2 regions of the Streptomyces sp. NPDC093065 genome follow, and region 2 is predicted to be linked to the other one. Evidence: predicted binding sites of a transcription regulator. Region 2 holds the regulator's gene; the other holds the start of a gene.

Region 1 (14,912 bases), on a different contig from region 2:
TGTCTGCATTCCGTGCCCTGGTTCACGGCGCGCCTCGGTGGAGCGCTGACCGAACTGACCGTTTCACTCCCGGATCTCCCCCTCGCCGAGGCCCTTTCCCGCGCCATCGCTCGTACCGCGGCGGCACACGCGGAAACCTGTGACCTTTCTCACCCGCGCACACCGCAGGCAACCGTGGTCCTCGCCCGCTGGTCCGAGGCCGCGGTCGAGTACCTGGTCCTGTCCGACTCGGCCCTGCTCCTGGAGGCCCCCGACGGCACCGTCACGCCCGTCCTGGACGACCGGCTGTCCCGGCTGCCCCGCTCGGCCCTGGTGAGCCACGTGGTGGTCGACGCCGAACTCCGCAACAAGGAGGGCGGTTTCTTCACGGCCGCCGCCGACCCCAAAGTGGCCGCCCGCGCCGTGACGGGGGTGCTGCCGCGCGGCTCGGTGCGGACGGTGGCGGCGCTGACGGACGGGGCCGCGCGGTGGGTGGAGACGTTCGGGGAGGGCGACTGGGCGCAGTGCCTGGCGCTGGTGCGCAAGCAGGGCGCGCAGGCCCTGGTGGACCGGGTCCGGGAGCTGGAACTCCTGGACGCGGCGGGCGAGCGGGCGTTCCTCGGCCGCAGCAAGACGCACGACGACGCGACGGTGGTCTGCGCCGAGCTGTGAGACGGGCGGCGAAACCGCCGCGGACCGGCGCTACTTCTCCATGCCGCGGTTGAGTTCGTGCAGCAGGCGGGCCAGTTCGGACACCTCGCGCGGGTCCCAGTCGGCGAGCCGGCGGGCGTACCGGGCGCGGCGGGCCTCCCGGACCCGGCCGACGCGTTCCTGCCCCTCGGGGGTGAGGGTGACCAGCCAGGCCCGGCCGTCGCCGGGGTCGGGCTCGCGGGCGACGAGTCCGAGGTCCTCAAGGGCCCGCAGTTGGCGGGACATCGTCGCCTTGCCGACGCCGATGAAGGCCGCGAGGTCGGTGGCGCGCTGGCCGCCGCACTCACCGAGCCGGACCAGCAGGCCGTACGCCGACGACTCCAGGTCGGGGTGGACCTCCCGGGCCATCTCGCCCTGGTTGGCCCGGGCCCGCCGCAGCAGGACCGTCATCTCCCGCTCCAGGGCGAGGAACTCCGGCTGGTTCACACCACTGCCGGACAGGTGGGATTCAACTCCGCGACCGCCGCCGTTCCCGTCTTCGTGCACGTCAGCCCCTGCCTCGATTTTTCCGGTCCTGAAAGTTTCCGCCACCGGCCGCCATCACCGCAGCTCGCCAAGTATTTCGCAGGCTTAGACCAACGGCGGCTTCCGGCCCCTCTTCCCACCCCCGTTCTACGTGCGTAGCGTCTTCACCGGACCGCCGGATGGCATGCGCACGCCATCCATGGGTTCTCCCCACTCGCGCATCCCCCACCGAGCACCACCGAGCCATCGGAGGGCACGTCATGCTCGTGCACAGACCCGGATCGCCCCGCGGGCGGCGCTTCGCCGTCACCGGGATCCTGCTCGCCGCGTTCTCCCTCGTGTTCACCCTTCCGGCCGACGCGTCGTCGTCCGCCGACGTCCCGCCGCGCGGCTCCGCCCACATGGGCATGGGCGTCGCGGCCCACGACGGCGAACACGGCACCCCCGTCCCGGGCCGCGCGGCCCAGACCGAGGGCGTCGACGTCTCCAGCCACCAGGGCAACGTGGCCTGGTCGACCCTGTGGAACAGCGGAGTCAAGTGGGCCTACGTCAAGGCCACCGAGGGGACGTACTACACCAACCCCTACTTCGCCCAGCAGTACAACGGCTCCTACAACGTCGGCATGATCCGCGGCTCGTACCACTTCGCCACCCCGGACACGACGAGCGGCGCCGCCCAGGCCAACTACTTCGTCGACCACGGCGGCGGCTGGTCCAAGGACGGCAAGACGCTGCCGGGCGCGCTCGACATCGAGTGGAACCCGTACGGCGCCACCTGCTACGGCAAGTCGCAGAGCGCGATGGTCTCCTGGATCGGCGACTTCCTGAACACGTACAAGGCGCGTACCGGCCGGGACGCCGTGATCTACACGGCCACCAGCTGGTGGACCCAGTGCACCGGCAACTACGGCGGTTTCGCCGCCAACAACCCGCTGTGGGTCGCCCGGTACGCCTCGTCGGTGGGCACGCTGCCGGCCGGCTGGGGCTTCTACACGATGTGGCAGTACACCTCGTCGGGACCGACGGTCGGCGACCACAACAAGTTCAACGGCGCGCTGGACCGCGTCCAGGCCCTCGCCAACGGCTGACGGGCCCGCGCGGACGGACGAAGGCCCGGACTCGGCGGAGTCCGGGCCTTCCCCTTTTCTCGTCCGGTCACGCCGTCACGCCGCGACCGGAACCTCCCGCTGCGCCCCGTTGGTCACGGGGGCGAGCGCCAGTTCCAGGACCTGCCGTACGTCGGTGACGGCGTGGACGTCGAGCTTGTCCAGCACCTCGGCCGGGACGTCGTCCAGGTCGGGCTCGTTGCGCTTGGGGATGATCACCGTGGTGATCCCCGCCCGGTGCGCGGCGAGCAGCTTCTGCTTGACCCCGCCGATCGGCAGCACCCGCCCGGTCAGCGAGACCTCGCCGGTCATCGCCACGTCGGTGCGGACCAGCCGGCCCGACAGGAGCGAGGCGAGGGCCGCGGTCATGGTGACGCCGGCGCTCGGACCGTCCTTGGGGACCGCGCCCGCCGGGAAGTGGATGTGCGCTCCCCGGTCCTTCAGGTCGCCCACCGGCAGCTCCAGCTCGGCGCCGTGACTGCGCAGGAAGCTCAGCGCGATCTGCGCCGACTCCTTCATCACGTCGCCCAGCTGACCGGTCAGGGTCAGCCCTGCCGCGCCGGTCTCCGGGTCGGCCAGGGACGCCTCGACGTAGAGGACGTCGCCGCCCGCGCCGGTGACCGCGAGGCCGGTGGCCACGCCCGGTACGGAGGTGCGCCGCTCGGCCGGGTCCTGGGCGGACTCGGGCACGTGGTGCGGCCGGCCGATCAAAGAGCGCAGGTCGGCGTCGGTGACGGTGAACGGCAGTTCCCGCTCGCCCAGTTCGTGCTGGGCCGCCACCTTGCGCAGCAGCCGCGCGATGGACCGCTCCAGGGTGCGCACGCCCGCCTCGCGGGTGTACTCGCCCGCCAGCCTGCGCAGCGCGCCCTCGTCGACGGTGACCTCGTCCGCGTCCAGTCCGGCCCGCTCCAGCTGGCGCGGGAGCAGGTGGTCACGGGCGATGACGACCTTCTCGTCCTCGGTGTAGCCGTCCAGGCGGACCAGCTCCATGCGGTCGAGCAGGGCCTCCGGAATGGCCTCCAGGACGTTGGCGGTGGCGAGGAAGACCACGTCGGACAGGTCCAGCTCGACCTCCAGGTAATGGTCCCGGAAGGTGTGGTTCTGCGCCGGGTCCAGGACCTCCAGCAGGGCCGCGGCCGGGTCGCCCCGGAAGTCCGAGCCCACCTTGTCGATCTCGTCGAGCAGGACGACCGGGTTCATGGACCCCGCCTCCTTGATCGCCCGCACGATCCGGCCGGGCAGCGCCCCGACGTACGTGCGCCGGTGGCCGCGGATCTCGGCCTCGTCGCGGACGCCGCCGAGGGCGACGCGGACGAACTTGCGGCCCATCGCGTGGGCGACGGACTCGCCGAGGCTGGTCTTGCCGACGCCGGGCGGGCCCACCAGGGCCAGTACGGCACCGCCCCCCCGTCGCCCACCACCGCCCTCAACCGTGGCGCTACGCGCCGCCCCCTCGTTACGCCGGCCGCCGACCACGCCGAGGCCCCGGTCGCCGCGCCGCTTGCGCACGGCCAGGTACTCGGTGATGCGCTCCTTCACGTCCTGAAGGCCCGCGTGCTCGGCGTCGAGCACGGCCTGGGCGCCCTGGATGTCGTAGACGTCCTCGGTGCGCTCGCTCCACGGCATCTCCAGGACCGTGTCGAGCCAGGTGCGGATCCAGGAGCCCTCGGGCGACTGGTCGGAGGACCGCTCCAGCTTGTCGACCTCCTTGAGCGCGGCCTCGCGGACCTTCCCGGGCAGGTCGGCGGCCTCCACGCGGGCGCGGTAGTCGTCGGACTCCTCACCCTCCTGCTCGCCGTTGATCTCGCGCAGCTCCTTGCGGACGGCTTCGAGCTGGCGGCGGAGCAGGAACTCGCGCTGCTGCTTGTCGACGCCCTCCTGGACGTCCTTGGCGATGGTCTCGGCGACGTCCTGCTCGGCGAGGTGGTCGCGCAGCTGCTGGGTGGCGAGCTTCAGGCGGGCGACCGGGTCGGTGGTCTCGAGCAGTTCGACCTTCTGCTCGGTGCTCAGGAACGGCGAGTAGCCGGAGTTGTCGGCGAGCGCGGACACGTCGTCGATGGCCTGGACCCGGTCGACGACCTGCCAGGCACCGCGCTTGCGCAGCCACGCGGTGGCGAGCGCCTTGTACTCCTTCACCAGCTCGGCGACCTGGCCGGGCAGCGGCTCGGGGACGGTCTCGTCGACGCGGGTGCCCTCGACCCAGAGCGCGGCGCCGGGGCCGGTGGTACCGGCGCCGATGCGCACCCGGCCCCGGCCGCGGATCAGGGCGCCCGGGTCGCCGTCGGCCAGGCGGCCGACCTGCTCGACCGTACCGAGCACGCCGGTGGCGGCGTGGGTGCCGTCGATGCGCGGGACGAGGAGGACCCGGGGCTTGCCGGGCTCGGACCTGGCGGCGGCCTGGGCGGCCTCCACCGCGGCCCTTACCTCGGCGTCGCTCAGGTCCAGGGGGACCACCATGCCGGGCAGGACCACTTCGTCGTCGAGCGGCAGCACGGGCAGGGTGAGCGGTGTGAAGGCGGCGGACTCAGCAGCCATGATCTCCCCTTCGGCAGTCAAGTTGAGTTACATCGACTCAATGAAAGGGAGTCCAGGATTGTTCCCCACACCGTGTTCGCTCTGAGCGATCAACGCCCGAGACCCTCGCGCCGTCGGAGCACCTGTCCGGTCAGCACCCTCGGACCGTCCGGCATTCCGCCGCCCCGCGAGTGCCAGGATGGGCCGATGCCCCTCTCTTCCCACGACTCCCCCGACGCGCCCGAGGTACTGGACCGCCGCGAGGGCCCGTACGGCGAGGTGGTCCTGCGCCGGCACGGGACCCTGCTGCAGATCATCGCGAACGGCTGCTTCCTGATGGACACCTCCGACGGACGTTCGGAGCGGCGCCTGATCGACGCGGCGGCCGACGCGCTGGGCGCGCCCGGCGGACGCGCCGCGCCGCACCTGCTGATCGGCGGACTCGGCGTCGGCTTCTCCCTCGTCCACGCGGCCGCCGATCCCCGCTGGGGCCGGATCGCGGTCGTCGAGCGCGAACCGGCCGTCATCGGCTGGCACCGGTCCGGGCCGCTGGCCGCGCTCTCCGCCGAAGCCCTGGCCGATCCGCGCACGGAGATCGTCGAGGCGGACCTGGTCGAGTACGTCAATGAGACATCCGACACGTACGACGCCCTGTGCCTGGACATCGACAACGGCCCCGGCTGGACCGTCACCGAGGGCAACGACGGGCTGTACGCGGCGTCCGGACTGGCGGGCTGCGCACGGCTGTTGAGACCCGGCGGGGTGCTCGCCGTATGGTCCGCGCAGCCCTCTCCGGAATTCGAAGAAACCTTGCGTAATGCCGGTTTCCAGCAGGTGCGTACCGAAGAGATCCCCGTTGCCCGGGGCGTTCCGGACGTCGTGCACATCGGCGTCGGGCCTGGATAGCAAAGGCGCGGTGACTCCCCGTACGCTGCTGCCCTGACGCGGATCATTCAAGCGTCAAGCGCAGTCATGGGATCACCCCACGGATTCCGGAAAGCACACCTCAGGGGCGGGCGATGGAGCAGACACAGACCTCCCACAACAACGCGGCCACCCAGGGCGCACAGCGCCGGGTGCTGGTGGTCGAGGACGATCAGACGATCGTCGACGCCATCGCGACCCGCCTGCGCGCCGAGGGGTTCCTGGTGCAAACGGCGGGCGACGGTCCGTCCGCCGTCGACACGGCCGAGGCCTGGCAGCCCGATCTGCTGATCCTCGACATCATGCTGCCCGGCTTCGACGGCCTGGAGGTCTGCCGGCGCGTGCAGGCCCAGCGGCCGGTGCCGGTGCTGATGCTCACCGCGCGCGACGACGAGACGGACATGCTGGTCGGCCTCGGAGTCGGCGCCGACGACTACATGACCAAGCCGTTCTCGATGCGCGAGCTGGCCGCCCGCGTGCACGTGCTGCTGCGGCGGGTCGAGCGGGCCGTCGTGGCCGCCTCGACGCCGCGCAGCGGCATCCTGCGCCTGGGCGAGCTGGAGATCGACCACGCGCAGCGCCGGGTACGGGTGCGCAGCGAGGACGTCCACCTCACGCCCACCGAGTTCGACCTCCTGGTCTGCCTGGCGAACACCCCGCGCGCGGTGCTCTCCCGCGAGCAGCTGCTGGCCGAGGTGTGGGACTGGGCGGACGCCTCGGGCACCCGGACCGTGGACAGCCACATCAAGGCGCTGCGCCGGAAGATCGGCGCCGAGCGCATCCGTACGGTGCACGGCGTGGGCTACGCCTTGGAGACACCGACGCCATGAGCCGAGGACGGGAAGCCGCACGGCGGAGCCCCGGCCCTCGGTCCGCCGGGGATCCCTGGGGCGGCGTACGCCCGTTCTCGATCAAGACCAAGCTGGGCGCGCTGGTCGTCACGTCGGTGCTGATCACCACCGGCCTGTCGGTGATAGCGGTGCACACCAAGACGGAGCTGCGCTTCATCACGGTGTTCTCGATGATCGCCACGCTGCTGATCACGCAGTTCGTGGCGCACTCGCTGACCGCGCCGCTGGACGAGATGAACGCGGTCGCCCGGTCCATCTCGCACGGCGACTACACCCGCAGGGTGAGTGAGAACCGTCGCGACGAGCTGGGCGACCTGGCCGTCACCATCAACCGCATGGCCGACGACCTGGAGGCCCAGGACCTCCAGCGCAAGGAACTGGTGGCCAACGTCTCGCACGAGCTGCGCACCCCCATCGCGGGCCTGCGCGCGGTGCTGGAGAACATCGTCGACGGGGTCACCGAGGCCGATCCCGAGACCATGCGCACGGCGCTCGGGCAGACCGAGCGGCTCGGCCGGCTGGTGGAGACGCTGCTCGACCTCTCCCGCCTGGACAACGGCGTCATACCGCTGCGCAAGCGGCGCTTCGAGGTGTGGCCGTACCTGTCGGGCGTGCTGAAGGAGGCCAATATGGTCGCCTCGGCACGCGCGGGCATCGCGTCCGGCTCCGGCAGCCACACCCGCACCGACGTGCATCTGGCCCTGGACGTCTTCCCGCCGGAGCTGACCGCGCACGCCGACCCCGAGCGCATCCACCAGGTCGTCGCCAACCTGATCGACAACGCCGTCAAGCACAGCCCGCCGCACGGCCGGGTGACGGTCAGGGCCCGCCGCGGCGAGCTGCCGGAATCCCTTGAGCTGGAGGTTCTCGACGAAGGGCCCGGCATTCCGCGCTCGGAGTGGCGCCGGGTCTTCGAGCGGTTCAACCGGGGTTCGGTGTCGCGGCCGCACGGGCCGGGCAGCGACGGAGGCACCGGTCTGGGTCTCGCGATCGCACGCTGGGCGGTGGATCTGCACGGCGGCCGGATCGGAGTGGCCGAATCCGAGCGGGGATGCCGGATCCTCATCACTCTTCCGGGCCTGCCGCCGACGTCCGGTTGACGTAGGGTTCGAAGCGGAGCGCCAAGATCCACTGCATCCGCCCTGGCGGACACGTGTGATCAGGCACAGGCCCGCGTTTTCGAGGCGCCGGGTCGCGGTCTCCCGATCCTTCACGCAGCGGAACCTCGCTTGTTTCCCGCCATTTCCAGCGCCGAAACGCTGTCCGCGATGTGACTTACACGACGATGGACGGGCCCGGCCTGACCTTCGGGGTCGTCAAGGCGTAGCCTTGATTCCCGCTGTCCACCATCTTGTGAAGCGGAAGAGGGCGGTTCTCGCCGTGTCGCCACAGTCCCCCAGTAACTCGAGCATCTCGACCGACACCGACCAAGCGGGCACCGCGGGAAAGAACCCCGCGGCCGCGTTCGGTGCCAATGAGTGGCTCGTCGACGAGATCTATCAGCAGTACCTCCAGGACCCGAACTCCGTGGACCGAGCCTGGTGGGACTTCTTCGCCGACTACAAGCCCGGAGCGGCGGCCCAGCCCGCCTCCGGCGCGGTGACCACGGACTCCGGCAGCACGCCGCAGGCCGCCCCCGCCCCGCAGGCCTCCGCTCCCGCCCAGCCGAAGGCGGCCGCCCCGGCGCCCGCTCCCGCGAAGCAGGCCGCGCAGCCCGCCGCCGCGGCGCCCGCCGCTCCGGCCGCGAAGCCCGCCGCCGCGCCGGCCAAGCCCGCCGCCAAGCCGCAGGCGAAGGCCTCGGCGCCCGCCAAGGACGCCGCCGCCGCGCCCGAGGGCCCGGAGCTGGTGACCCTGCGCGGCCCGGCCGCCGCGGTCGCGAAGAACATGAACGCCTCGCTGGAGCTGCCCACGGCCACGTCCGTGCGCGCGGTCCCGGTGAAGCTGCTGTTCGACAACCGCATCGTCATCAACAACCACCTCAAGCGCGCCCGGGGCGGGAAGATCTCCTTCACGCACCTGATCGGCTACGCGATGGTGCAGGCCATCAAGGCCATGCCGTCGATGAACCACTCGTTCGGCGAGAAGGACGGCAAGCCGACCCTGGTCAAGCCGGCCCACATCAACCTCGGCCTCGCCATCGACCTGGTCAAGCCCAACGGCGACCGCCAGCTGGTCGTCGCGGCGATCAAGAAGGCCGAGACGCTGAACTTCTTCGAGTTCTGGCAGGCCTACGAGGACATCGTCCGTCGCGCCCGCGACAACAAGCTGACGATGGACGACTTCACCGGCGTCACGGTCTCCCTGACCAACCCCGGCGGCCTCGGCACCGTCCACTCCGTGCCGCGCCTGATGCCCGGCCAGTCGGTCATCCTGGGCGTCGGCTCCATGGACTACCCGGCGGAGTTCCAGGGCACCAGCCAGGACACCCTGAACAAGCTCGGCATCTCGAAGGTCATGACGCTCACGTCGACCTACGACCACCGGGTCATCCAGGGCGCCGCCTCCGGCGAGTTCCTGCGCCAGGTCGCCAACCTGCTCCTGGGCGAGAACGGCTTCTACGACGAGATCTTCAAGGCGCTGCGCATCCCCTACGAGCCGGTCCGCTGGCTCAAGGACATCGACGCCTCGCACGACGACGACGTCACCAAGGCCGCCCGCGTCTTCGAGCTGATCCACTCCTACCGGGTGCGCGGCCACGTCATGGCCGACACCGACCCGCTGGAGTACCAGCAGCGCAAGCACCCCGACCTGGACATCACCGAGCACGGGCTCACCCTGTGGGACCTGGAGCGCGAGTTCGCGGTCGGCGGCTTCGCCGGCAAGTCCCTGATGAAGCTGCGCGACATCCTCGGCGTGCTGCGCGACTCGTACTGCCGCACCACCGGCGTCGAGTTCATGCACATCCAGGACCCGAAGCAGCGCAAGTGGATCCAGGACCGCATCGAGCGCTCGCACACCAAGCCGGAGCGCGAGGAGCAGCTGCGCATCCTGCGCCGGCTGAACGCGGCGGAGGCCTTCGAGACCTTCCTGCAGACCAAGTACGTCGGCCAGAAGCGGTTCTCCCTGGAGGGCGGCGAGTCCGTCATCCCGCTGCTCGACGCGGTCATCGACTCGGCCGCCGAGTCCCGCCTGGACGAGGTCGTCATCGGCATGGCCCACCGCGGCCGGCTGAACGTGCTGGCCAACGTGGTCGGCAAGTCGTACGCGCAGATCTTCCGCGAGTTCGAGGGCAATCTCGACCCGAAGTCGATGCACGGCTCCGGCGACGTGAAGTACCACCTGGGCGCCGAGGGCACCTTCACCGGCCTGGACGGCGAGCAGATCACGGTCTCGCTGGTCGCCAACCCCTCGCACCTGGAGGCGGTGGACCCGGTCCTGGAGGGCGTCTCGCGGGCCAAGCAGGACATCATCAACAAGGGCGGCACGGACTTCACCGTCCTGCCGGTGGCGATCCACGGCGACGCGGCCTTCGCGGGCCAGGGCGTGGTGGCCGAGACCCTGAACATGTCGCAGCTGCGCGGCTACCGCACCGGCGGCACGGTCCACGTCGTCATCAACAACCAGGTCGGCTTCACCGCCGCCCCGGAGTCCTCGCGCTCCTCGATGTACGCCACCGACGTGGCGCGCATGATCGAGGCCCCGATCTTCCACGTGAACGGCGACGACCCGGAGGCCGTGGTCCGCGTCGCGCGGCTCGCCTTCGAGTTCCGCCAGGCGTTCAACAAGGACGTGGTGATCGACCTCATCTGCTACCGCCGCCGCGGTCACAACGAGACCGACAACCCGGCCTTCACCCAGCCGCTGATGTACGACCTGATCGACAAGAAGCGCTCGGTGCGCAAGCTCTACACCGAGTCCCTCATCGGTCGCGGCGACATCACCCTGGAAGAGGCCGAGCAGGCGCTGCAGGACTACCAGGGCCAGCTGGAGAAGGTCTTCACCGAGGTCCGTGAGGCCGTCTCCCAGCCGGCCGCCGCGGAGCCGTCGGACCCGCAGGCCGAGTTCCCGGTGTCCGTGAACACCGCGATCACCGCCGAGACCGTCAAGCGGATCGCCGAGTCCCAGGTCAACATCCCCGACCACGTCACCGTGCACCCGCGCCTGCTGCCGCAGCTGCAGCGCCGCGCGGCGATGGTCGAGGACGGCACGATCGACTGGGGCATGGGCGAGACCCTCGCCGTCGGCTCCCTCCTCCTGGACGGCGTGCCGGTCCGGCTGACGGGCCAGGACTCGCAGCGCGGCACCTTCGGCCAGCGCCACGCGGTCGTCATCGACCGTGAGACGGGCGACGAGTTCACGCCGCTGCTGTACCTGTCCGAGGACCAGGCCCGGTACAACGTCTACAACTCCCTGCTCTCCGAGTACGCGGTGATGGGCTTCGAGTACGGCTACTCGCTGGCCCGCCCCGACGCGCTGGTGATGTGGGAGGCGCAGTTCGGCGACTTCGTGAACGGTGCGCAGACGGTCGTGGACGAGTTCATCTCGTCGGCCGAGCAGAAGTGGAACCAGACCTCCGGCGTCACCCTGCTCCTGCCGCACGGCTACGAGGGCCAGGGCCCGGACCACTCCTCGGCGCGCCCGGAGCGCTTCCTGCAGCTGTGCGCGCAGAACAACATGACGGTCGCGATGCCGACCCTGCCGTCGAACTACTTCCACCTCCTGCGGTGGCAGGTGCACAACCCGCACCACAAGCCGCTGGTGGTCTTCACCCCGAAGTCGATGCTGCGCCTGAAGGCGGCGGCCTCGAAGGCGGAGGAGTTCACGACGGGCCAGTTCCGCCCGGTCATCGGCGACGACTCGGTCGACCCGGCCGCGGTCAAGAAGGTCGTCTTCTGCGCCGGCAAGGTCTACTACGACCTGGACGCCGAGCGGAAGAAGCGCGGCGTGACGGACACGGCCATCATCCGCATCGAGCGCCTGTACCCGCTGCCGGGTGCCGAGCTCCAGGCGGAGATCGCCAAGTACCCGAACGCCGAGAAGTACCTGTGGACCCAGGAGGAGCCGGCGAACCAGGGCTTCTGGCCGTTCATCGCGCTCAACCTGATCGACCACCTGGACCTGGCGGTCGGCGCCGACGTCCCGCACGGCGAGCGTCTGCGCCGCATCTCGCGGCCGCACGGCTCGTCCCCGGCCGTCGGTTCCGCCAAGCGGCACCAGGCCGAGCAGGAGCAGCTGGTGCGCGAGGTGTTCGAGGCCTGAGTCCTCGGACGAGCCCGACCGCACGGGCCTGACCGGAGGGGCCGGTCCCGGGAACGGGGCCGGCCCCTCCGGCGTGTCGTGGGTCAGATCGGCTGGGGTTCGAAGTCCCAGTAGGGGTGCCGCCGTTCCTGGATCTCCCGGATCTGCGGGTGGCCCTCGCCGAGCAGCGCGGTGAGCCGGGTGGCCACGTCCCGCCGCAGGGCCTCGGCCTCCTCGCGCTTTCCCGTGCCGGCGAGGTCGAGGGCGAGCCCGGCGCGGAGGCTGACGGTGAGGATGTGGTTCTCGCCCAGGGTGCGGGCGGAGCGGGCGCAGGCGTCCCGGCCCAGGGCGGCCGCGGCCTCCTTCTCCCCGGCGCCGGCCAGGGCGGCCACCTCGTTCTTGGCGGAGCCGACGGACCACGGATGGTCCCGGCCCACCGCCTTCTCCATCTGCGCCGTGCACTGCCGGGACAGCTCCAGGGCGCCGCGCGCGTCGCCCGTCTCGCGCATGATCACCGCCACGTTGTCCCGGGCTCCGACGGTGTACGGGTGGTCCTCACCGAGCTGCGCCGCGTAGTGCGCGGCGGTGGCCTCGGCCAGGCCGCGGGCCTCGTCCGTCTCTCCGAGCTGACGCAGCAGCATCGCGTAGTCGCAGGAGACCAGGAGCGTCTCGGGGTGCAGGGCGCCACGGCGGCGCAGCAGCTTGCGCCGCACCCCGCGCATCATGGCGTGGGCGAACTGCAGGTCGCCGACCCGGCGGGAGCACAGGGCGAGGTTGTGTTCCGCGTGCAGGGTCTGGCTGTGGTTGCGGTCGAGGACCTGGCTGTGCAGCCGGGAGTTGTGGCCCTGGATCTCCAGCGCCTCGCGGTAGTTGCCGAGCAGGCGCAGCATCCAGGCGGTGCGCAGGGCCGAGTTGAGCGTGAGCGCGTCCTTGCCGCCGAGGAGTTCCACCCGGGCCTCGAAGATCCTTCGGTGCAGGGCGAGCGACTCGGCGTAGTGGCCCTGGAGGCCGAGGGCCATGGCCAGGTTGCTGCGGACGGTGAGGGTGCGCGGGACCTGTTCGCCGCCGAGCTCGACGGCCGCGGTCCCGGCCGCCTCCTCGAACAGGGCGCGGGCCTCCGCGTACCGGCCGAGGGCCATGAGCGTGCCGCCCAGCCCGTCCTTGGCGCGGATCATCTCGATGGGACGTACGCCGGCCGCGGCCCTCAGCCGCCGGACCGTCTCGCGTCCGGTCGCCTCCGCCTCGGTGTACCGGCCCAGCCTGCGCTGCATGTTGGCGAGCTGGTGGACGGCGACCAGGACGGCCCGGTCGGTGTCCGCGGAGGTACGGCGCCAGCGGTCGACGGCGTGCCGGCTCAGTCGCCGGCCCTCGTCGTACTCGCCGCGCATCCGCAGGTACTCGATGCAGTTGAGGACGAGGTCCCGGACGTCCTCGTCGTCCGAGTCGAGGGCGCCGGAGGGCTCCAGGTGCGGGATGAGCGCGGCGTAGCGGGCCCAGTTGCCCGGGGTGGAGGAGTCACGGGGGTCGGCGGAGACCAGCAGCCGGCGGGCGGCGGCGAAGTGGCGGGCGGCGTCCTCGGGCGACTGGACGTAGCGCACGAAGCGGTGGAAGAGCCGGTGCATGCGCAGCGTGCCGACGGTCTGGGTGTCCAGCCGGGGACCCTGTTCGTACTCGATACGCATCGAGGTGATCTCGGAGAGCTTGCGCAGCGCCGAGTTCCAGCTGCTGGGCTCGGCGACCAGGTCCGCCAGCTCGGGCGGCAGGTCGGTGTGCCGGGCGGTCTGCAGCAGCCGTACCGGGACCACCTCGGGCGAGAAGCAGACCAGCAGGTTGAGCAGGTGCCAGGCGGGCTCGGAGCCCTCGCGCAGTGTGTTGAGGAGCTTGGCCCAGGCGACCTGGAAGCTCTCCGGGTATTCCCGGGACGGCATCACGCCGAACCGGTCGGGACGGCCGTCGCGGATGTCCCGCACGTACTCGTCGACGGACATGGCCGGGTTGGTGTCGAGCCATGCGGCCGTCTGGTCGAGGAGCAGCGGCATGTCCTCGACGGCGTCGGCGAGCCGGTCGGCCTGGCCGGCGTCGAGCCGCTCGGTGCGCCGGCCGACGAACGCGACGCTCTCCCGGCGGGCGAAGCCCGCGACCGGGAGGATCTCCCCCTGCGCCGCCCATTCGCCGCGGTGCGTGGTGACCAGGACGTGTCCGCGTCCCTCGTCGGGGATCAGGTCGATCACCTTGTCCGGGTCGCCCGCGCCGTCCAGCACCAGCAGCCAGGGACGGACCGTGCCGCCGAGTTCCTGGCGTACGGCCTTGATGGTGGCCGCCAGGTCCCCGCCGTCCCTGAGGCCCAGTTCGGGCGCCAGGTCGGCGAAGTGCTGGCGGGCGGTGACGCGCTGCGCGGCGGTGATCCACCAGACGACGTCGTACTCGCCGGCGAACCGGTGGGCGTACTCCAGCGCCAGCTGCGTCTTGCCCACGCCTCCGGGCCCGCGCAGGGACAGGGTCGCCCCGTCGGACCCGGCGCCGGCGAGCGCCGCGTACATCTGCTCCAGGAGCTCGGTGCGGCCGATGAACCGGCGGTTGCGGCGCGGGACGCGCCAGACCTCCGGGGGGTCGTCGGGGAAGCGCGGGCCGCGGCGCAGGTCGATCAGGACGCCGGGGGCCGGGACCGCCGCGCACTCCAGGACGCGGGCGCGGGCCACCTCGGGGCGCAGGCCGCGCAGTTCGACCGGCGCGAGCGGGGCGACCTCTTCGGGCATCGGCTGCGCGGTGACGCTCACGGCGGCGATGCGTTCGCGGAAGGAGGGCAGCACCTCGCGCAGCACCGCCGCCCAGGCCTCGAACCGTTCGGCTCCCAGCCGCTCGTACCAGTCGTCGATGACGAGCAGGATGCGGCCCGGTGCGCCGAGCAGATCGGTCAGGGCGTGCGCGGCGGGCGGCCGGCGCAGCGGGTTCCACCGCACCAGGGTGGTGGTGCGGCCGGCGGCGCGGACCTGGTGGTCGATCCACTTGGCCCATGACTCGCTCTGCCCGGCGAAGACCACCGTGACGTGTACCGGCTCCGTCACCATCTCGCTGTCCCCTCGGCCGACCTGGTCACGACTGAGCACAGGTTAGTCAATTGTGCGTCAAAGCGGCCTGGTTCGCGCCGTGTTGGACGTGACGTTCGGCTCACGTGGCGATACGG
Region 2 (14,912 bases):
GCGTTTCCATCCCTCAGGGGGCTCCACAGCTCAACTGTTCAACCGTGGCGCACACCCCGTCCGCACGGAGTGCGCCGGGGCGTGGGAGCGCCCACCGGGAGTGGGCCCCGGCGGGCGCTCGTGACGGGAGCGCGGGGCCCGCCCAGGAGCGGGCCCCGTGAGGGATGCGGTTCCCCCTGCCGGAGCTCAGCTGCCCCGTGTCAGCTGCCTCCACCGCATCCGCCGCCCCCTCCCCCGCAGGACGACCCGCCTCCGCAGGACGAGCCGCCACCGCAGGAGTGGCCCGAGTGGTGTCCGCCCGAGTGGTGTCCGCCCGAGGACGAGCCGTCCCCGCCGCCGACCCACCAGCTGTTGTCGCCGCCGCCGTCCCCGCCCCCGCCGGTGCCGGACCAGCGCGTGGCCGCCCGCCCGCCCCTGCGCCGCACGGGGCGGCGGGCAGCGCCCCGGCGCACCACGAGTCCCCTGATCACCAGGGCTGCGACCACGAACAGGATGATGCCCATGACCACGGCTCCGCCCTCCTTCCCTTCCGGGCACGCCCGGAAGCCCCCCGAAGCAGTCCCCCGTCGGACGCCTCGCTGCGTATCGGTTGCCTGTGGATCCCGCCGTGGAACTCACCGGCGTGAACGGGAGATGCCCTTCGCCGCCACGCCCCAAAGCAGAGTTGAGGAAGTCCAGAGCTTCGGCGCAGGATGACCGCCATGACCTCGATGAGCTCCAGCGCCCGCCCCCTCCTGAACCGCCGGCTCGCGGAGTTCGGGACGACGATCTTCGCCGAGATGTCCGCCCTGGCCGTGACGACCGGGGCGATCAACCTCGGTCAGGGCTTCCCCGACACCGACGGCCCCGAGGAAGTCCGCGAGGCCGCCGTACGGGCGCTGCGCGACGGGCGCGGCAACCAGTACCCGCCGGGCCCCGGGATCCCCGAGCTGCGCGCCGCCGTCGCCGACCACCAGCTCCGCCGCTACGGCCTGACCTACGACCCCGGCACCGAGGTCCTGGTCACCGCCGGCGCCACGGAGGCCATCGCCGCCGCCCTGCTGGCCCTGGTCGAGCCCGGCGACGAGGTCGTGGCGCTGGAGCCGTACTACGACTCGTACGCGGCCTGCATCGCGATGGCGGGCGGTACGCGCGTGCCCGTGACCCTGCGCCCGCACCCGGGGGACGCGCCGGGCGTGGAGGGCTGCTTCCGCCTGGACCTGGACGAGCTGCGCGACGCGGTCACCGACCGCACCCGCCTCCTGCTGCTGAACACCCCGCACAACCCGACGGGCACGGTCCTGACCCGCGAGGAGCTGGCCGCGATCGCCGAGCTGGCCGTGGAACGGGACCTGCTGGTGGTGACCGACGAGGTCTACGAGCACCTGGTCTTCGACACCGCCGAGCACATCCCGCTCGCTACCTTCCCGGGGATGCGGGAGCGCACGGTGACCATCGGGTCGGCCGGCAAGACGTTCTCGTTCACCGGCTGGAAGGTCGGCTGGGTCACCGCCGCGCCCGCCCTGCTCGCGGCGGTCCGCTCGGCCAAGCAGTACCTGACGTACGTCAGCGCGGGCCCCTTCCAGTACGCGGTCGCCGAGGCGCTCGCGCTGCCAGAGTCGTACTTCGCCGCCTACCGGGAGGACATGGAGGCCAAGCGGAACCTGCTGGCCGCGGGGCTGGCCGAGGCGGGCTTCGGCGTGTACCGGCCCGCCGGGACCTACTTCGTCACCACCGACATCCGCCCGCTCGGCGAGCGCGACGGCATCGCCTTCTGCCGCTCCCTGCCCGAGCGCGCGGGGGTAGTCGCCGTACCCAACGCGGTCTTCTACGACCACCGGGAGGCGGGCGCGCCCTTCGTGCGGTTCGCGTTCTGCAAACGGACCCCGGTGCTGGAGGAGGCGGTGCGGCGGCTGAAGTCGGCGGCGGCGTGAGCAGGCACACCGGTACGACGAGAGCCCGGACCCCGCGGTGACGGGGTGCCGGGCTCTGCGGGACTCAGCCGCGGGGGCGGACTACTCGCCGTCCTCGTCGGTCGGCTTCTCCGACTCGTTGACGTCCTGTTCGAGACCGAGCTGCTCCACGAGCCACCGGTCGAACTCGATGGCGGCCCGCACCCAGCTGACCGTCGAGGAGACGAAGTGCTCCAGGCTGACGCCCATGCCGATCAGCATCTGCGCCTCGCCGATCAGGCGGACCGTGCCGTCGTCGTGGGTGTGGGAGTACACCTTGGGCCACAGGGTGCGCCGGTTCCAGTCGTCGACCGACTCCAGGAGCTGGGGCTTCTCGTCGATCTGGTGGGGCCGGTCGTAGAACGTCCGCACCGAGAAGACCTGCTGGTCACCCTCGCCGCGGAACATGAAGTACGTGCGGAACTGCTCCCACGGCGCCGCGAGGTCGCCCTCGTCGTCGACGACGTACTTCAGCTCCATCTGCTCGAGGAGCTGCTTCACGAGATCCTGGTCCGGGACGACGGGGCCCGCCGGTCCTTGGGGCTGCGGCTCGGGCTGCTTGCCCCCGAAGTTCGGAATCGAGGACGGGTCGATGCTCACCGTGAATTTCCCTTCGTACGGATCTGGCCATCCTCCCCCATGCGGGGAGGGGCGTGGCAAGCCCGCCGTGGGCCTGTCAGCCCTGGGCTGACTTGATCCGGCCGGTCGGGTACCCCTTCGGGGCCCCGGCAACCCGATGAGAGGGCCGCCGGGGCGGAACGGAGGCGGTCGGCTACAGCGTCTTGCCGCTCGCCGGGCCCACGATCAGGTCGTCGCCGAAGCGGTCCACGCGGACCGTGTCGCCGTCCTTGATCTCGCCGGAGAGGATCTCCCGGGCGAGCCGGTCGCCGATCGCGGTCTGCACGAGGCGGCGCAGCGGGCGGGCGCCGTAGGCCGGGTCGTTGCCCTCCTCCGCCAGCCAGGCCAGGGCCTCGTCGGTGACCTCCAGGGTGAGGCGGCGTTCGGCGAGCCGCCGGGCCAGGCCGTTGATCTGCAGCCGTGCGATCCGGCTCAGCTCCTCCTTGCTGAGGGCCGAGAAGACCACCAGGTCGTCGAGCCGGTTGAGGAACTCCGGCTTGAAGGACGCCCTGACCACGTCCAGGACCTGCTGCTTCTTCTCCGCCTCGCCGGTCGTCGGGTCGACCAGGTACTGGCTGCCCAGGTTGGAGGTGAGCACCAGGATGGTGTTGCGGAAGTCGACGGTGCGGCCCTGCCCGTCGGTGAGGCGCCCGTCGTCGAGCACCTGGAGCAGGATGTCGAAGACCTCGGGGTGCGCCTTCTCCACCTCGTCGAGCAGCACGACGGTGTACGGCCGCCGCCGCACGGCCTCGGTGAGCTGGCCGCCCTCCTCGTAGCCCACGTATCCGGGCGGGGCGCCCACGAGCCTGGCGACGCTGTGCTTCTCGCTGTACTCGCTCATGTCGATGCGGACCATGGCCCGCTCGTCGTCGAAGAGGAAGTCGGCGAGCGCCTTGGCCAGCTCGGTCTTGCCGACGCCGGTCGGGCCGAGGAAGAGGAACGACCCGGTCGGCCGGTCGGGGTCGGCGATCCCGGCGCGGGAACGTCGTACGGCGTCGGAGACGGCCCGTACGGCCTCGGTCTGGCCGATGAGCCGCTTGCCGAGCTCGTCCTCCATGCGCAGCAGCTTCTGCGTCTCGCCCTCCAGCAGCCGGCCCGCGGGGATGCCGGTCCAGGAGGCGACGACGTCCGCGATGTCGTCGGCGCCGACCTCCTCCTTGACCATGGTGTCGCGGGCGACCTCCTCCTCGGCCTCGGAGGCGGCCTCCAGGTCGCGCTCCAGGGTCGGGATCTCGCCGTAGAGCAGCTTGCTGGCGGTGTCGAAGTCGCCGTCGCGCTGGGCGCGTTCGGCCTGCCCGCGCAGTTCGTCGAGCCTCTCCTTCAGCTCGCCGACCCGGTTGAGGGACTGCTTCTCCTTCTCCCAGCGGGCGTTGAGGCCGCGCAGCTCCTCCTCCTTGTCGGCGAGGTCGCGCCGCAGCCGCTCCAGGCGTTCGAGGGAGGCGGCGTCGGTCTCCTTGCCGATCGCGAGCTCCTCCATCTTCAGCCGGTCGACGGCGCGCTGGAGTTCGTCGATCTCGACGGGCGAGGAGTCGATCTCCATGCGCAGCCGGGAGGCGGCCTCGTCGACGAGGTCGATGGCCTTGTCGGGCAGGAAGCGGGAGGTGATGTACCGGTCGGAGAGGCCGGCGGCGGCCACGAGCGCGCTGTCCGCGATCTGCACCTTGTGGTGCGCCTCGTACCGTCCCTTGAGCCCGCGCAGGATCGCGATGGAGTCCTCGACGGTCGGCTCGGCGACCAGCACCTGCTGGAAGCGCCGCTCCAGGGCGGGGTCCTTCTCGATCCGCTCCCGGTACTCGTCGAGCGTGGTCGCGCCGACCATGCGCAGCTCGCCGCGCGCGAGCATCGGCTTGAGCATGTTCCCGGCGTCCATGGCGGAGTCACCGCCGGCGCCGGCGCCGACGACGGTGTGCAGCTCGTCGATGAAGGTGACGACCTGCCCGTCGGAGTCCTTGATCTCGGCGAGGACTGTCTTGAGCCGCTCCTCGAACTCGCCGCGGTACTTGGCCCCGGCGACCATGGCCCCGAGGTCCAGCGCCACCAGCCGCTTGTCATTCAGCGACTCGGGCACGTCCCCCTTGACGATCCGCTGGGCGAGCCCTTCGACGACGGCGGTCTTGCCGACGCCGGGCTCGCCGATGAGCACGGGGTTGTTCTTGGTCCGCCGGCTCAGCACCTGTACGACGCGCCGGATCTCCTGGTCCCGCCCGATGACGGGGTCGAGCTTTCCGTCCCGTGCGGCGGCGGTGAGGTCGGTGCCGAACTTCTCCAGGGCCTTGTACTGGCCCTCGGGGTCGGGAGTGGTCACGCGGCGCCCTCCCCTCGCCTTGCGGAAGGCCTCCTGCAGCTTCTTCGCACTCGCTCCCTGCCCCTCCAGTACCTCACCGGCCGCGCCGCCCTTCGCGGCGATGCCGAGGAGCAGGTGCTCGGTGGAGAGGTACTCGTCCCCGAGTTCCTTGGCGCGGGCCTGGGCGTCGGCGACCACGGCGAGCATCTCACGGCTGGGCTGCGGGGGTGCGACGGTGGACCCGGTGACGCTGGGCAGCCCGGCGACGATGCGCTCGGCGCCGGAGCGCACGGCGGCGAGGTCGGCCTCGACGGCGGCGAGCAGGTCGGTGATGTTCTCGTTGTCCTGCCCCTGGAGCAGCGCGAGGAGCAGATGGGCGGGGGTGAGGTCGGCGTTCCCCTCGGTCACGGCCCGGTTGCTGGCCGCGTTGATCGCGTCCCGGCTCCGGTTGGTCAGCTCGGCGTCCACGTTCCGGTTCTCCTCCTCGCGTCGGCCGTCGGCGGTCCGGCCTGTTTCCAGTCTCCCAGTGCTGACTCATCCAGCGTACACAAAGTTGAGTCCATTCCACTCAAGGTCGGGTCCACGCGTATCCGCCGGGGGGACACCAGGGTGATGAGGCAAGGGCCGGCCGTGCCGCACGAGTGCCTTTTCGGTCATCCGTGGAACCAGTGGATTTCGCGAGATGTCCGCACATGCGACAGCGGCGTCACCGTGTTCAGGTCACGGTGACGCCGCTGCCGGGGGGAAGCACCTGAGCGATTTGTTACGACGGGGGAATCGCGTCAGGCGCTGCGGGGGGTGGCCGAGATGGTCCTCACTTCGGGGACGTCCGGCTGCTCGAGCCGGTGGTCCCGCTGGTCCAGGTTCACAAAGATCATTCCGTACCGGATGGCACACCGCACTGGCTGCGGCGCCCCCCGAGGCCGCCGCAGACACCGGTACGCCCGCACGTCGCCGTCCTCGTCCAGCGTGACGACGACCGGCTCGCCGAAGACGGTCACCATCAGGGAGTCACCGGCGTGCGGGATCGCGGTGACCAGGTCGATGAAGTGCCAGCCGGAGCGGTAGGCGGTGGCCATTTCTCGCCGGAAGGAGCGGTCGTCGGGTGGTGTCGTCATGTCAAGACCACGCACTGTCGTCCGTGACGGCTGCCGTCTCGTCGCCGGCGGGCGAGGCAGTCGTCGCAGCCAGCGACCAGGCGCTGTCCGCTCGAGCGTCACCCTTCTCGACGGAGAGGCCACTCAGTGTTCCGAAGGCCACAACGGCGGAGAAGGCGGCGACAAGCACCGAGCGAAGCATTCTCTTAGACATAGTCGGCTTCGTCCTCACTTGAAGGTCCCCTCTTCCCCCGTCGGATAAGACGATGGCTCATTCAGGCACGTCATGGCCACACAATCGGTGCATCATGTTCCTGCACGTTCAGGACCCTGGGGGGTGGAGATTTGACAACAAATCAGGCCAAAGCGACACATCCCCATGCCATTACGGACCTGTGCGAGGAGGGTGGGCGCCTCTACGCGAACGCCCTGCGCACTGGACGTATAGCCCGGGGCGAGGCGGAGTCCGTCCCGTGTCTGATGGAGTTCGCCCTGCTCCATCCCGATCCTGACGACGCAAACTGGCTGCTTCCCGTGTCCCCGGCGGTCGCCCTCGCCCGGCGGCTGAATCCCATCGAGCACGAGATATCGGAACGCAGGCGCACCTCCATCGAGCTGGCCGCCGCATTCGAACCCTTCATGGCCCTCAGTGCGCAGGGCGCCGCGCCGACGCACTCGATCACCGTGCTGGAAGGTCTCGACCGCATCAACGCGGCCCTCGACCTGGCCACGGACCAGTGCCTCAACGAGATGCTCACCGTGCAGCCGAGCGCCCGGCACCCCGAGCGCCGCCTCATCGAAGCACTGGAGCGTGACAGGACCCTGATCGAACGAGGGGTACGGATCAGAACGCTCTACCAGCACACGGCACGCTACAGCCCCGAGCGCCTCGCCTACGTGGACCAGTTCCCCAACGGGAAGGCCGAGTACCGCACCATCGACGAACTGGTCGAGCGTCTCATCATCTGCGACGAGACCGTGGCCTTCATTCCCATCCGGGACGACCGGCAGGTCGCCCTGGAGATCCGGCACCCGGGCCTCGTCCGCTATCTGATCAAGGTTTTCGAGTTCATCTGGAGCCGAGCGGTTCCGCTCACCGCCGGGGCCCCCTACGAGACGGCTCCCGACGGCATCACCGACATCCAGCACTCGATCGCCAAGCTCCTGGTGGAGGGCCACGTCGACGAGGCCATCGCCCGGCGCCTGGGCATGAACGTGCGCACGTGCCGGGCCCACATCGCGAAACTCGCGTCGGTTCTCGGCAGCGGCAGCCGCGCCCAACTCGGCTATCTCATCGCTCAGTCCGGGATCCTGGAGCAGGGACAACAAGGGCCCGTGGAGGAGGGGAAACTGTGACCGAGGAGGCGTACGACCGACGGAGACCGGCCGGCCCCGCCCCGCACTCGACGCACGGACCCGAGGAGTTGTGCGCGGAGGGGACCGAAGTCTACGTACGGGCACTGCGCGAAGGGCGGTTGCGAACGACGGAGGCCCGGTCGACGCCCTGCCTCGCCGCCTACGGCCTGCTCCGGCCGGCCCTGGACGACGTGGACTGGCTGGAACCCGTGTCCCCCGCCGTGGCGCTGCACAAGCTGTTGCGTTCCTCGGAGGACCGCGTCGCGGACGAACGCAGACGCTCCGAGCGGCTGGCGGAGAGCTTCGAGCCGCTGATGCGAGTAAGCACGCGGTACAACACCTCACCGACCGACCCCCTGATCACGGTCCACAGCGAGAAGGACCACATCAGTACCGTCCTCGACAAGTCCATGACCCATGCGACCGAGGTCCTGGCCATCCAGCCGCACAACAGCTACACACCGTCCAAGGCGCGTTTCAGGGACGCCGCCTTGCGACGGGACCAGGAGCTGCTGGACCGCGGGGGCCGCATCCGCGCCCTCTACCAGCACACCTTGCGCCACGCCCCGCCGATCCTGGCACGCTATGAACAACTGCGCGGTGACGTGCAGGCCCGCACCCTGGACGAGGTCACCGACCGCCTGATCATCATCGACCGCACGGTGGCCTTCATCCCCGCCAACACCGACCGCAGTCTCGCCCTGGAAGTTCGTCAGCCGGCCCTCGTCACCTACCTGACCACGACGTTCGACCGCCTCTGGCGCCTCGCCACCCCCATGCACCCCCGGGCCGTCCACCAGCCCACGCTCAACGGCATCACCCCCCGCCAACGCGCCATAGCCGCCCTCCTCGTCGAGGGCCACACCGACACCGACGTCGCCGAACGCCTCGGCATGAACGTCCGTACCGCCCGCGTCCACATCGCCAAGCTCGCCGCCACCCTCGGCAGCGAGAGCCGGGCTCAGCTCGGGTATCTCATCGGGCAGTCGGGGATTCTCGACCGGGAAGGATGACGGGGGCCGGGGCGGGCCGCGGGGAGCCGTCGAGGCCTGCCTGGGCGATGCGGACGCCCAACTGCGTGCGGCTGGCGGCGCCCAGGGTCTCCGAGAGGCGGGCGATGTGGGCGCGGGCCGTGCGGACGCTGATGCCGAGGCGCTCCGCGATCACCGCGTCCTGATGGCCCTCGGCGAGGAGCGCCGCGATGGACTGCTCGCGGTGGGAGATGCCCTCGATGCCGGTGTCGGGGAGGGGGGCGGTGAGCGGGATCGCAAGGCGCCAGAGGCGTTCGAAGACCGTGACCAGGTAGGCGATCAGGCCGGGGTGGCGCAGCTCCAGGGCCATCGTGCGGTCGGTGTTGGCGGGGATGAAGGCGACCGTGCGGTCGAAGAGGATGAGGCGGTCGATGACCTCGTCCAGGGTGCGGGCCTCGACCGCGTCACCCATGAGTTCGAGGTAGTTGAGCAGACCCTGGCCGTGCCGGGCCACGTGCGTGTAGAGGTCCCGCATCCGCACCCCGCGCCCGCGCAGCGCCAGCGCCCGGTGCAGCCCCTCCGACAGCTCGTGCTCGCGCCGGATGCCGCCGGGCTGGACGGTGAGGACCTCCGTCGTACAGGCCTGCGTCGCCTCGTCCATCGCGGCCTGGATGCGGGAGAGACCGTCGAGGACCCGGATCGCCGTTCCCTCCGGTCCTGCCGGGGGCTGGAGCAGCCGGCCGAGGTCCGCGTACCACTCGAAGGCCTCCACGGCCGAGCCCACCCGCCGCTGACTGGCGCTGACCTCGTCGTGGACCCCGCGCAGCAGCCGCGTCATGACCTCCTGCGGAGAGGTCGGCACCAGCCAGTCCATGTCGTCGGGGTCGGGGTGCAGCAGGGCCAGTTCCAGCAGGCAGGGCACCGGTTCCGCGTCCTGCCGCGGCACCCTCCCGCGCCGTACGGCCCGGGAGTACACGCGGTCCCCGGCCGCGCACAGCCGGTCGGCCCCGTGCGGGTGCTCCTGAGCCCCGTGCCCGGCCATCGCCCATCCCACCCCCGGTTCCGGCTCTTCCGCAGCGCAACTATGCGCGGCCGGGACCGGCTCCGCAACAAGGCTCCGCTCGGCGCGGGGGACGAAATGTACCGGTTGCCGACCAAATACCCCGGGCCCCGGGGACGGGACGGGAAACGGGAACGGGACGGGAAACGGACTACTTCAGTCCGGCCTCCGCGCACGCGGCCGCGTACTTGGCGGTGCAGATGTCGCTGACCTTGTAGAAGCCGTCCGCGATGACCGTGTCCTCGATGTTGTCCTTGGTGAGGGCGACGACGGGGACGAGCTGGGCGGGGATGCCCTTGTGGGTGGGGCTGGCGACCTTGTCGCGGGCGAGCGCCTCGAACTGGATGTCACGGCCCTGGACCCGCGCCACGGCCATCTCCGCGGCGTTCTCGGCCTCCTGCGGATAGGACTTGTACACGCTCATGTACTGCTCGCCGGTGACGATCCGCTGCACCGCAGAGAGTTCCGCGTCCTGACCGGTGATCGGGGGCAGGTCCGTGACGCCCGCGTCCTCGAGGGCCTTGATGATGCCGCCGGCCATGCCGTCGTTGGCGGAGTAGACGCCCGCGATGTTCTTCTTGCCGATCTTCCCGATCGCCTCGGTCATGTTCGCCTCGGCGTTCTCCGGCTTCCAGTCCTTGGTGTCGAAGGACTGGGCGATCGTCACCTTGCCGTTCAGCTCGGAGAGCGCGCCCGCCTTGAACTGCTTGGCGTTCGGGTCGATGGACGAGCCGTTCATCATGACGATCTTCTCGGAGCTGGACGGGTCGCCGCCGAGCGCCTCGATGAGCGAGCGGCCCTGGACCTCGCCGACCAGCTCGTTGTCGAAGGAGATGTAGGCGTCGATCGGGCCCTCGGCCAGCCGGTCGTAGGCGATGACGGGAATGCCGGCGTCCTTCGCCTTCTGCACACCGTCCGCGATGGCGTGCGCGTCGACCGCGTCCAGCACGATCACGTCGACCTTGTCGTTGATCATCTGCTGCATCTGGTCGGCCTGCTTGGTGGCGCTGGCCTCGGCGTTGGCGTACTTGACATTGCCCTGGTCGCGCGTGAGGTCGCCGACCTTGGCCTTGAAGAAGGGGTAGTCGAACTGCTCGTAGCGCGTGTTCTCCTTCTCCGGCAGCAGCAGGCCGACGGTGAGGTCGTTCCCCTTGGTCGGGCTCGCGTCGTCGCTGCTCTCCGATGCGCCGAGCACACCGCAGGAGGCCAGCGAGAAGGTCATCAGGGACGCGGCCACGGATATGGCGATACGACGGGCACGGCTACTCACTGCGCTTTGCCTTCCGACACACGGGCGTGGTTGGTGAACCGGGGAATCCGGGGAATCCGGGGAATCCGGGCAACTCCGGTGACCCTGGCGACCCTGGTGAAGGAAGCCAACGCTGTCTTCACCAAATCGTCAAGAAGTACTAGACCAATGAGACAGCACCGTTGTGAACCAGCCCCGGAGGACGGGGCGGTCCTCCGGGGCTGTCGCGGTCGTATTCCCTTGTGCCGTCTGGCGGTCCGGGTCAGTCCGAGGACTGTCCGTGGCGCTTGGGGCGCCAGACCACCAAGGCGCTGGTCTGCTGTACCTCTTGGTAAGGGACCAGGTCACGGCGGTAGGAAGCGTGCACCGCGGCCTCGCGCTGACGCATCGCCGTGGCCGCGCCGTCGAGCGCGGCGGCCAGCTCGGCCGCCCGGGCCTGGAGCGCGGCGACCTGGTTCTCCAGCTCGATGATGCGCTTGATTCCGGCCAGGTTGATGCCCTCGTCCTGCGACAACTGCTGGACCTGCCGGAGCAGTTCGATGTCGCGGGCCGAGTAGCGCCGGCCCCGGCCGGCCGTGCGGTCCGGGGAGACCAGGCCGAGACGGTCGTACTGCCGCAGGGTCTGCGGGTGCAGTCCGGAGAGCTGGGCCGCCACCGAGATGACGTAGACCGGGGTGTCCTCGGTCAGTTCGTACGGGTTGCGTCGACGACCGTCCATTCCCGTCAAGCTCCCTTCGCGGCCTGGAACAACTCCGCCCGCGGATCCTCGTCCGCGGTCGCCTCGCGATACGCCTCGAGCGCGTCACGAGCCTTCCCCGTCAGGTCCTTCGGAACACTCACCTCCACGGTGACCAGGAGGTCGCCGCGGGTGCCGTCCTTGCGGACCGCGCCCTTGCCCCTGGCCCGCATGGTGCGGCCGCCCGGCGTGCCGGCCGGCAGCTTCAGAGTGACGGGCGGACCGCCCAGGGTCGGGACCCGGATCTCGCCGCCGAGGGCCGCCTCGGCGTAGGTGACCGGGACGGTGACGGTGAGGTTGTCGCCCCGGCGGCCGAAGACGGGGTGTTCCTTGACGTGCACGACCACGTACAGGTCGCCCGCCGGGCCGCCCCGCTCGCCCGGCGTGCCCTTGCCGCGCAGCCGGATGCGCTGCCCGTCCGACACCCCGGCGGGGATGCGGACCTGCATCGTCCGCGAGGACTTGGCGCGTCCGGAGCCCTTGCAGACCTCGCAGGGGTCCTCGGCGATCAGGCCGCGGCCCTTGCAGTCGGGGCACGGGTCGGTGAGCGAGAAGCCGCCGCCCGAGCCCCGCGCGACCTGCCCGGTGCCGACGCAGGTCGGGCACACGCGCGGCGTGCCGTTCTTGTCGCCGGTGCCCGAACAGGCCTTGCAGGGCGCCTGCGAGGACATCCTGAGCGGCACGGTCGCGCCCTCGATCGCCTCGATGAAGCTCAGGGTGACCTCGGACTCGATGTCCTGCCCGCGCCGCGGCTGCGTGCGCGTACCGGTGCCCGGTGAGCCGCCGGTGCGGTTGAACAGGCCGCCGAACACGTCCCCGAGGCCGCCGCCGAAACCGCCGGCGCCGCTCTGGCCCCCGCCCTGGGCGCCGCCTCCGAAGAGGTCGCCCAGGTCGAAGTTGAAGGTGCCGCCGCCGCCCGCGCCCGGTCCGGGCCGGAACCCGCCGTTGCCGAAGAGGCTGCGGGCCTCGTCGTACTCCTTGCGCTTCTTGGGGTCACCGAGGATGTCGTTGGCCTCGGAGATCTCCTTGAAGCGCTCCTCCGCCTTGACGTTCCCCTTGTTGGCGTCCGGGTGGTTCTCGCGGGCGAGCTTCCGGTACGCCTTCTTGATCTCGGCCTCGGTGGCGTCCTTGGGGACGCCGAGAACCTTGTAGTAGTCCTTCTCGATGAAGTCCTTCGTACTCATCCCCGACGTCCCTCCTCTCGTGCCCTGTCCGTCACTTCGAGCTCAGCCCTCGTCCGGGCCACCGCTCTCCTTGGTCCCGGCGCCGTCGTCCGCGTCGGAGCCGTCCTGCCCCTCGGGGCCGGCCTCGGCCGGCTTGACCGTCTGGGCGCCCGGCTGCGGCTCGGCGACCGCCACCCGCGCGGGGCGGATGGTGCGTTCGCCGATCCGGTACCCGGGCTGCAGGATCGCCACGCACGTCGTCTCGGTGACGTCCGGTGCGTAGGAGTGCATCAGGGCCTCGTGGATCGTCGGGTCGAAGGGCTCGCCCTCCTTGCCGAACTGCTGGAGGCCCATCTTGGCGATGACCGTCTCCAGCGAGTCCGCGACCGACTTGAAGCCGCCGACCAGCTCGCCGTGCTCCCGGGCACGGCCGATGTCGTCGAGTACGGGAAGCAGTTCGGACAGGAGGTTCGCGACGGCGACCTCCTTGACCGCGACCCGGTCCCGCTCCACCCGGCGGCGGTAGTTCTGGTACTCGGCCTGGAGTCGCTGGAGGTCCGCCGTGCGCTCGTTGAGCGCGGTGCGCACCTGGTCCAGCTGGGCCACCAGGCCCGCGTTCTCACTCGCGTCCCCGGCCGGGGCCGCCCCCTCTTCGGAGGCGGCCTGCGGCTCGGCGTCGTCAGGGGTGGCGCCGGAGGGGACGTCGGGCTTCTCCTCAAAACCCGGGGTCTCCTCCGTCACGCGGCACCGTCCTTGCGCTCGTCGTCCACGATCTCGGCGTCGACGACGTCGTCGTCGGCCTTGTCACCGGCGCCCGCGTCGGCACCGGCGCCCGGGGCCTCGCCGCCGGCGGCCTGCGCGGCCTGGGCGTCGGCGTACATGGCCTGGCCCAGCTTCTGCGAGACGGCGGCGACCTTCTCGGTGGCGGTGCGGATCTCGGCGGTGTCCTCGCCCTTGAGCTTCTCCTTCAGCTCGGCGACGGCACCCTCGACCTCGGTCTTCACCTCGCCGGGGACCTTGTCCTCGTTGTCCTTGAGGAACTTCTCCGTCTGGTAGACGAGCTGCTCGCCCTGGTTGCGGGACTCGGCGGCCTCGCGGCGGGCGTGGTCCTCCTCCGCGTACTTCTCGGCCTCCTGGCGCATCCGGTCGACCTCGTCCTTCGGCAGCGAGGAGCCGCCGGTGACGGTCATCTTCTGCTCCTTGCCCGTGCCCAGGTCCTTCGCGGTCACGTGCATGATGCCGTTGGCGTCGATGTCGAAGGCGACCTCGATCTGCGGGACGCCGCGGGGCGCCGGCGGCAGACCGGTCAGCTCGAACATCCCGAGCTTCTTGTTGTACGCCGCGATCTCGCGCTCGCCCTGGTAGACCTGGATCTGCACGGAGGGCTGGTTGTCCTCGGCGGTGGTGAAGATCTCCGAGCGCTTGGTCGGGATCGTCGTGTTCCGCTCGATCAGCTTGGTCATGATGCCGCCCTTGGTCTCGATGCCGAGGGACAGCGGGGTGACGTCGAGCAGCAGGACGTCCTTGACCTCGCCCTTGAGGACACCGGCCTGCAGGGCGGCGCCGATGGCGACGACCTCGTCCGGGTTGACGCCCTTGTTGGCGTCCTTGCCGCCGGTCAGCTCCTTGACGAGCTCGGCGACGGCGGGCATGCGGGTGGAGCCGCCGACGAGAACGACGTGGTCGATCTCGGACAGCTGGATGCCGGCGTCCTTGATGACGTTGTGGAACGGCGTCTTGCAGCGCTCCAGCAGGTCGGAGGTCAGCTGCTGGAACTGGGCCCGGGTGAGCTTCTCGTCCAGGTGCAGCGGGCCCTCGGCGGAGGCCGTGATGTAGGGCAGGTTGATCGTGGTCTCGGTGGACGAGGACAGCTCGATCTTGGCCTTCTCGGCGGCCTCGCGCAGGCGCTGGAGGGCCATCTTGTCCTTGCCGAGGTCCACGCCGTGGCCGGACTGGAACTGCTTGACCAGGTAGTCGACGACGCGCTGGTCCCAGTCGTCACCACCGAGGTTGTTGTCACCGTTGGTGGCCTTCACCTCGACGACGCCGTCGCCGATCTCGAGCAGCGAGACGTCGAACGTACCGCCACCGAGGTCGAAGACCAGGATGACCTGCTCGTCCTTGTCCAGGCCGTACGCCAGCGCGGCGGCGGTCGGCTCGTTGACGATGCGCAGGACGTTGAGGCCCGCGATCTCACCGGCCTCCTTGGTGGCCTGGCGCTCGGCGTCGTTGAAGTACGCCGGGACGGTGATGACCGCGTCGGTCACCTTCTCGCCCAGGTAGGACTCGGCGTCCCGCTTCAGCTTCTGCAGCACGAAGGCGCTGATCTGCTGCGGGTTGAAGTCCTTGCCGTCCAGGTTGACCTTCCAGTCGGTGCCCATGTGGCGCTTGACCGAGCGGATGGTCCTGTCGACGTTCGTGACCGCCTGGCGCTTGGCGACCTCGCC

What was found. Region 2 encodes HspR, which represses chaperone genes until heat shock. Its sites were predicted from a motif close to TTGAGNNNNNNNNNCTCAA; they were not measured.
Region 1: lon (endopeptidase La) is a predicted target of HspR. The motif match lies at 4,819-4,837, and genes of this name have one in related genera.

The regions. Positions count from the first base shown of each region.
Region 1 covers NZ_JBIVPJ010000008.1:43,591-58,502, forward strand. The annotation lists gene ACIQFU_RS16125 (protein phosphatase 2C domain-containing protein) at 1-651, shown strand, start outside; gene ACIQFU_RS16130 (MarR family winged helix-turn-helix transcriptional regulator) at 682-1,176, opposite strand; gene ACIQFU_RS16135 (lysozyme) at 1,416-2,243, shown strand; gene lon (endopeptidase La) at 2,319-4,796, opposite strand; gene ACIQFU_RS16145 (spermidine synthase) at 4,983-5,681, shown strand; gene ACIQFU_RS16150 (response regulator transcription factor) at 5,795-6,529, shown strand; gene ACIQFU_RS16155 (sensor histidine kinase) at 6,526-7,650, shown strand; gene ACIQFU_RS16160 (multifunctional oxoglutarate decarboxylase/oxoglutarate dehydrogenase thiamine pyrophosphate-binding subunit/dihydrolipoyllysine-residue succinyltransferase subunit) at 7,931-11,749, shown strand; gene fxsT (FxSxx-COOH system tetratricopeptide repeat protein) at 11,833-14,835, opposite strand; gene ACIQFU_RS16170 (FxsB family cyclophane-forming radical SAM/SPASM peptide maturase) at 14,897-14,912, opposite strand, start outside.
Region 2 covers NZ_JBIVPJ010000013.1:9,068-23,979, reverse strand. The annotation lists gene ACIQFU_RS22285 (hypothetical protein) at 201-503, opposite strand; gene ACIQFU_RS22280 (pyridoxal phosphate-dependent aminotransferase) at 702-1,913, shown strand; gene ACIQFU_RS22275 (YbjN domain-containing protein) at 1,995-2,531, opposite strand; gene clpB (ATP-dependent chaperone ClpB) at 2,704-5,301, opposite strand; gene ACIQFU_RS22265 (hypothetical protein) at 5,616-5,951, opposite strand; gene ACIQFU_RS22260 (helix-turn-helix transcriptional regulator) at 6,276-7,286, shown strand; gene ACIQFU_RS22255 (helix-turn-helix transcriptional regulator) at 7,283-8,299, shown strand; gene ACIQFU_RS22250 (LuxR C-terminal-related transcriptional regulator) at 8,262-9,299, opposite strand; gene ACIQFU_RS22245 (sugar ABC transporter substrate-binding protein) at 9,469-10,587, opposite strand; gene ACIQFU_RS22240 (heat shock protein transcriptional repressor HspR) at 10,829-11,284, opposite strand; gene dnaJ (molecular chaperone DnaJ) at 11,290-12,486, opposite strand; gene grpE (nucleotide exchange factor GrpE) at 12,529-13,206, opposite strand; gene dnaK (molecular chaperone DnaK) at 13,203-14,912, opposite strand, start outside.